Regions from separate parts of the Pseudomonas sp. RGM 3321 genome, predicted to be linked through region 1. Evidence: predicted binding sites of a transcription regulator. Region 1 holds the regulator's gene; each other region holds the start of a gene.

The links. Region 1 encodes FliA, which starts transcription of late flagellar genes. Its sites were predicted from a motif close to CTAAAGTTTNNNNNNNNNNNGCCGNTAA; they were not measured.
Region 2: the regulator FliA is predicted to act here: its motif matches at 1,368-1,395, upstream of RGM3321_RS21000 (methyl-accepting chemotaxis protein).
Region 3: the regulator FliA is predicted to act here: its motif matches at 1,032-1,059, upstream of RGM3321_RS18245 (methyl-accepting chemotaxis protein).

The regions. Positions count from the first base shown of each region.
Region 1 covers NZ_JALHBH010000095.1:47,238-49,508, reverse strand. The annotation lists gene RGM3321_RS05970 (protein phosphatase CheZ) at 1-16, opposite strand, end outside; gene RGM3321_RS05965 (chemotaxis response regulator CheY) at 36-410, opposite strand; gene fliA (RNA polymerase sigma factor FliA) at 663-1,403, opposite strand; gene fleN (flagellar synthesis regulator FleN) at 1,400-2,233, opposite strand.
Region 2 covers NZ_JALHBH010000117.1:160,033-162,303, reverse strand. The annotation lists gene RGM3321_RS21000 (methyl-accepting chemotaxis protein) at 1-1,310, opposite strand, end outside; gene RGM3321_RS20995 (proline iminopeptidase-family hydrolase) at 1,580-2,271, opposite strand, start outside.
Region 3 covers NZ_JALHBH010000115.1:2,204-4,474, forward strand. The annotation lists gene RGM3321_RS18245 (methyl-accepting chemotaxis protein) at 1-897, opposite strand, end outside; gene poxB (ubiquinone-dependent pyruvate dehydrogenase) at 1,269-2,271, opposite strand, start outside.

The sequences.
Region 1 (2,271 bases):
AATCATTGTTATCCATAGCGCCCTCGCGGCATGCATCAGCTATTGACGCGTTCAAAGATCTTTTCGATCTTCTCTTTCAGCGCTTGAGCCGTGAACGGCTTGACTACATAACCGTTCACCCCGGCCTGGGCAGCTTCAATGATCTGCTCACGCTTCGCTTCGGCAGTAACCATCAGTACAGGAAGGCTCTTGAGACGCTCGTCCGCACGGACCTGACGCAACAAGTCGATACCGGTCATGCCAGGCATGTTCCAGTCCGTCACCAGAAAGTCAAAGGCACCGCTGTGCAGCATCGGCAATGCGGTCAGACCGTCATCCGCTTCAGATGTGTTGGTAAACCCCAGATCACGCAACAGATTCTTGATGATCCGCCGCATCGTTGAGAAGTCATCAACGATGAGGATTTTCATGTTCTTGTCCAATTCGACCTCCAAGCAGTCTTTAACGCGTTCAGCACCTGAACACGCTGTTCACTCAATACTGGCACAGCACACCCCCAGCTATACGAAACGACGACGGGCTTGGCACAACGACAGTCAAGACTGCGACTAAAGCCCATCGAGACATTGCCCGACAGGCCCTTGCCTGGTCTATCCTGCTACCACGTAACGCTTTGCACAGCCGGCATGCAGACAACGCACGACAAACGTCGCGCACTGCCGTCAACGCGCTCGCCACTCCCCCAAACGCCCCCGCAAACGAGCTGCGCACTGGCTGTGTAACTGACTGACCCGAGATTCGCTGACCCCAAGAACCTCTCCGATTTCCTTGAGGTTCAGCTCTTCGTCGTAGTACAGCGCCAACACCAGACGCTCACGCTCTGGCAAATTAGCAATTGCATCGGCCAACGCTGCCTGGAAGCGCTCGTCTTCCAGGTCGCGCGACGGCTCAAGCGAACCGCTTGCGCCATCCTCATGCAGCCCTTCGTGATCGCCGTCCTGAAGCAGGTCGTCGAAACTGAAGAGGCGGCTGCCCAAGGTGTCATTCAAAATCCCGTAATAATCATCAAGACTCAACTGGAGTTCGGCCGCAACCTCGTGATCTTTAGCGTCACGGCCGGTTTTAGCTTCAATTGCACGAATTGCGTCACTGACCATTCGGGTATTGCGGTGCACTGAGCGTGGTGCCCAGTCGCCCTTGCGCACTTCGTCCAGCATCGCACCACGAATGCGAATGCCGGCGTAGGTCTCGAAACTCGCACCTTTGGTTGAATCATATTTGGTGGAGACTTCAAGCAGACCGATCATGCCGGCCTGGATCAGATCCTCGACCTGCACGCTGGCCGGCAAGCGCGCCAGCAGATGATAAGCGATACGCTTGACCAATGGCGCATAACGCTCGATCAACTCGTATTGCGAATTACGGGAAGCCTTGCTGTACATCTGGTAGCCGCTCGCAGTCATTGCACAGGCCCTGCACTGGTCTGGTGAACGAGTCGCTCAACGAAGAACTCGAGATGACCCCGCGGATTGGCTGGCAACGGCCAGGTGTCAACCTTCTGGGCAATGGCCTTGAACGCCAGCGCACATTTGGATCGCGGGAATGCTTCGTAGACGGCGCGCTGTTTCTGTACGGCCTTGCGCACGCACTCGTCGTACGGCACGGCACCTACATACTGCAGCGCGACATCAAGAAAACGGTCCGTCACTTTGGTGAGTTTGGCGAACAGATTGCGCCCTTCCTGCGGGCTCTGCGCCATGTTGGCCAGCACCCGGAAGCGGTTCATGCCATAGTCGCGGTTGAGCAGTTTGATCAGGGCGTAGGCATCGGTGATCGACGTGGGCTCGTCGCACACCACCAGCAACACTTCCTGAGCGGCGCGCACGAAGCTGACCACCGATTCGCCGATACCGGCAGCCGTGTCAATCACCAGCACATCAAGGTTGTCGCCAATCTCGCTGAACGCCTGGATCAGACCCGCATGCTGGGCCGGGGACAGATGCACCATGCTCTGGGTGCCAGAGGCGGCAGGCACGATACGCACCCCACCCGGCCCCTGCAACAGGACGTCGCGCAACTCGCAACGGCCCTCTATCACATCGGCAAGTGTACGTTTAGGCGTCAGCCCAAGCAGAACGTCGACATTGGCCAGACCCAGATCGGCGTCCAGCAGCATGACGCGACGGCCAAGCTCGGCAAGGGCCAGTGAAAGATTCACTGACACGTTAGTCTTACCGACGCCACCTTTGCCACCGGTCACCGCGATAACCTGTACGGGATGCATGCTGCCCATGTTATTTCTTTACCTTGTCTTGCGTAGACCGAAACCAC
Region 2 (2,271 bases), on a different contig from region 1:
CCGGCCTGAATCGCCGAGATCATCTGTTCGACTTCCTGGGTGGACGTTTGTGTGCGATGCGCCAGCGCGCGCACTTCATCAGCCACCACGGCAAAACCACGACCTTGTTCACCGGCACGCGCGGCTTCGATGGCTGCGTTCAATGCCAGCAGGTTGGTCTGCTCGGCAATTCCGCGAATCACGCCCAACACTTTGCTGATGTCCTGTGCCTGGCCGGCCAGGGCAGTGACCTGTGCAGAAGAGCCCTCGACCAGACCGGTCAGGTTCTGCATGGCGGTCAGGGTCTCTGTCACGCGCTGGTTGCCCAGGTCGGCGGAGACGCTGGATTGTTGGGCGGCCTGGGAGGTAGACGTAGCATTACGAGCGACCTCTTCTACGGCAGCACTCATTTCGTTTACAGCAGTGGCGGCCTGTTCGATTTCGCTGTTCTGTTGTTGCAGTGTACGGTCGGCGCTTTCGGTGATTGACGTCATCTCGACTGCAGCGGTGCTCAGTTGGGCGGATGCGCCGGAAATCTCATGAATGGTGGTACGCAGGTTCCCCGACATGGTGTTGAGGGCCGTCATCAAGCGTGATGCTTCGTCGCTGCCGGTAACGCCCAGTTGCCGGGTCAGGTCGCCTGAGGCGATGTCTTCTGCCAGTTTGAGGGAAGCGTTGAGCGGATCGACAATACTGCGTGTCAGGGTAATCGCCAGAACCACGGTCAGAAGGGACGCCGCAATAACAACGGTCAGCAATACATTGACGCTGTGGTTGTAAACGTCGGTGGCATCTTTTCCGGAGCTCACGGCTTCTTCAGCGTTGTGCCCACGCAGCGTGGTGAGTTTTTCCTGATAGGCAGTGGCGCGCTGAACCTGCTCTGAGTTCGCAAAGGAAACAGCTTTTTCATGATCGGAGCTGTCCATGGCGATGATCTGTTTCACGCCGTCGATGTAGGCCCCCATCTTGCTGTTGGCCTCTTCGAATTGCGCACGGTCGGCTTCGCCCGAAATCAGATTTTTTCGATAGAACTCGCTGCTTGAGCGAAGCGCCTCGATCGCCTCCCGGGCTTTGGCTTCTGCTGTAATGTGCACGGCAGGATCGGTACTGGCGAGCATTCTGATGCTTTCCAGTCGAGCGTGAAGCAGGGCGATCTGAATGTCGTCGACGATCTGAATGCTGGGCAACGAGTTTTCTTCGATGTTCTGCTCGGCCATGCGCAGGTGGTCGATCTGTACGTAGGAGAATCCTCCGAGGCCGATCAGCAGCAAGGTAATCACGCCAAAAAACAGGGATGCCCTGCGTGAAATATTCAGCGATCTGATGTTCATGGTTGCCTCCAGCGGCAAAACAGGCAGAAGGACAGTACGTTCCTTTCCGATAACTGTTTTTCTGCCGAAGCCGGGAGAGCTTTAATTAATAGCGATGAAAGTTATTTCATGATGAATGTAATGTTGTTTGGGGTTTGTTAAGCAATGGTCTCGAAAACTTCCCGTCACACAGTGAATAATGTTAACGGTTTACACGATTCACTAATGTTAAAGTATTAACTCTAGTGGAGTGGCTTTTCGAAGGTCTGCCTTCAGTCAAAGCCTGCTGGCTAAGCCGCTGACTGGGTAGCGGTTGCAGGCAATATATCCAGAAAACCGGCTATGCGGCCCATGCAGGCCACTCTTTCTTCCACATGGGGCATGTGACTGGACTCTTCGAACACCGACGCGCGAACGTCAGGAATGTTCTCCTTGTAAGGTTTCACCACGAGTGGGGTGGCTTCGTCATGAGCCCCGGAAATCAGCAATGTCGGTACCTTGATATTTTTCAGCCTGTCGACAATGGTCCAGTTCTTCAGGGTGCCGATAACGTGAAACTCGGTAGGGCCATTCATGGCGTGATACACGGTCGGGTCCGCGTCGATCTGGTCGAAGGTGCGTTTCACCTCGTCCGGCCAGGGTGTGATGCGGCATACATGACGGTCATAAAATGCCCGCGATGCTTCCAGGTACTCCGGGTCAGTCAACGTTCCAGCTTGTTCGTGCTTGAGCAATGCAGCCTGCACATCTGCGGGCAAAGCCTCGCGCAGTCGGTTGGCCTCGCTTACCCAGGTACGCATGTCTGCCGGGGAGTTGGCGACAATCAGCGCTTTCAGCCCTTTGGGCTGGAGCACCGCATGTTCCGAAGCCAGCATGCCGCCCCACGATTGGCCCAGTAACGCGTAATTGTCTTCGATGCCCAGGTGGGTAAGCAGGTTGTTCAGCTCTCTCAAGAACAGATCGACTGTCCAGAATTCGCGAC
Region 3 (2,271 bases), on a different contig from region 1:
ACTGCTTTGAGCGGAGCTACGCGCATCCGTTGCCACGCCGACGACGTTCTGGCCGAGCTCTGCTTCTACCTGAGCCATCATGTCGATACGCACGGTTGCAAGGTTGAACCAGTCTTCCGGCTTGACGTTGAGCGGATCACCCATCGGTGTATCGAAACCCAGGCGTTGCAAGCGCGCTACTTCCAATGAACCCGGCTGCTGCATGACGTCATTGAGTTTGGCCTTGAATACTTCAGGGGACCAGCGCTGAAACGCTTCGAGGTAACCGGAGAACTCTCCCAGGTTACGACTGAAGCGCGATAACAGTGGCGCATCAAAGCGGTTCTGGTTGAATGCCTGAACGAGCAGTACGCGCTCGCGACCGGCACGCTCCTTCATATCCACGAACTGGTTGAGCGAACTCAAGCCACGCAGTATTTCCGGATCTTCGATACTCGCTTCCAGCGAATAGGAGAACCCGACGAGTGTTTTGATAACGTCGGTGAACCGCGTAGAAGACTCGGTGTTGCTGATCCCCAGCGTATCGATCTTGAGGCGCAGCGCGGTCAGGTCATCCAGTGCGCGGTAGACTTTGTCCGGACCGGGAATACCGTCGGTCGACTGGGCGCGCATCTCGCTTATCGCCTTGTCGGTTTCCTGACGGAAGGTCTTCAATTTGTCCTGCATGGACTTGCCGCCGCTGCCCAGAAACACGCCGCTGGCGCCGCGCTCACGCTGGATGGTGGTGACCACGTTACTCAGTTTCTGTGCAACCGCGGTGGCCGTCACTGCGCGCCTCATGTCACCGAGGTTTTCGCTTTTGTCAGCGACGAACAGACCTGCAAAGGCCAGGAAGCCCAATAGGGGGAATATTAAAATAAGCAGCAGTTTCATACTCAAAGGAGCATTTCTAAGCATTGCAGACCTCATGACGTGCAGACTTTTCTATAAAGAATATCCAGGGCGTAACGTTCTGTAGCGTCGACGTTTTTTTGTCGCCAGGGACTGTTCGGTAATCAGCCTGCCGTAGCCGGTCTTGCTTCCGTAACACTGTCTCGGCTGTCTGCCGTGAAGCTTTACCCACTATTTGAATTTGTTAGTTCAAATAGCGAACTCTATAAAGCACAGGGTGCGAGAAGTTTGGATCCACAAAGAAATGACCGCCTTGGGCAGTCATCGTGAGAAAAGAAATATAGAGACACCGAGATTATCACCTGTAACAGCGGTGACAATCTCGGCGAATAGAAGTTGCAACTTTTTCTATTCGCCCCATACGTTTTTATAATGTATTAACGCAGGTTGGTTTTGGCCAGTTCCACCACTTCACTGCCGCGCCCGCTCATGATCGCGCGCATCATGTACAGGCTGAAGCCCTTGGCCTGGGCGAGCTTGATTTTCGGCGGGATGCCCAGCTCCTGCTTGGCAGTGACAACGTCGATCAGCACCGGACCGGGATGATCGAACGCCTTGCGCAACGCCGCTGGCAGCTCTTCGGCGTTCTCCACGCGCAAGCCGAGAATGCCTGCGCCCAAGGCAATACCGGCGAAGTTGGTTTCATGTAGGTCGGTGCCGTGCGGCACATAGCCGCTGGCTTTCATTTCCATGTCGACAAAGCCCAGCGAGCTGTTGTTGAACACCACCATTTTGATCGGCAGGTTCAGTTGGCGGATGCTCAGCAGGTCGCCCAGCAGCATCGACAGACCTCCATCGCCACACAACGCCACCACCTGCCGATCAGGGTGCTCGGCCTTCGCGCCCAGTGCCTGAGGCAAGGCGTTGGCCATCGAACCGTGGTTGAACGAGCCCAGCAGGCTGCGTTTGCCGTTCATGTGCAGGTAGCGCGCTGCCCACAGCGTAGGCGTGCCTACATCGACGGTAAAGATCGCATCAGCGTCCGCTTGCTCGTCGACCAATCGGGTGAGGTATTGCGGGTGGATAGGCGTACCGTCTGGCGTAGGTGTGGCCAGTTCGTCCAGCTCTTCGCGGGCCTTGGCGTAGTGCTTGAGGGCCTTGTCGAGGAAGCGGCGGTCGGCGTGCGGCTTGAGTTTTGACTGCAATGCGTCGAGGGTTTCCCGTACCCCGCCGACCAGACCGAGCGCCACAGGCGTGCGACGGCCCAACTGCGTAGGGTCGAGGTCGATCTGAATAATATCGGCTTTCTCGGGGTAGAAATTGCGGTACGGAAAGCTGCTGCCGAGAATCACCAGCGTGTCGCAGGACAGCATGGCGTGATAGCCGGAGCTGAAGCCGATAAGGCCGGTCATGCCGACGTCGAACGGGTTGTCGTACTCA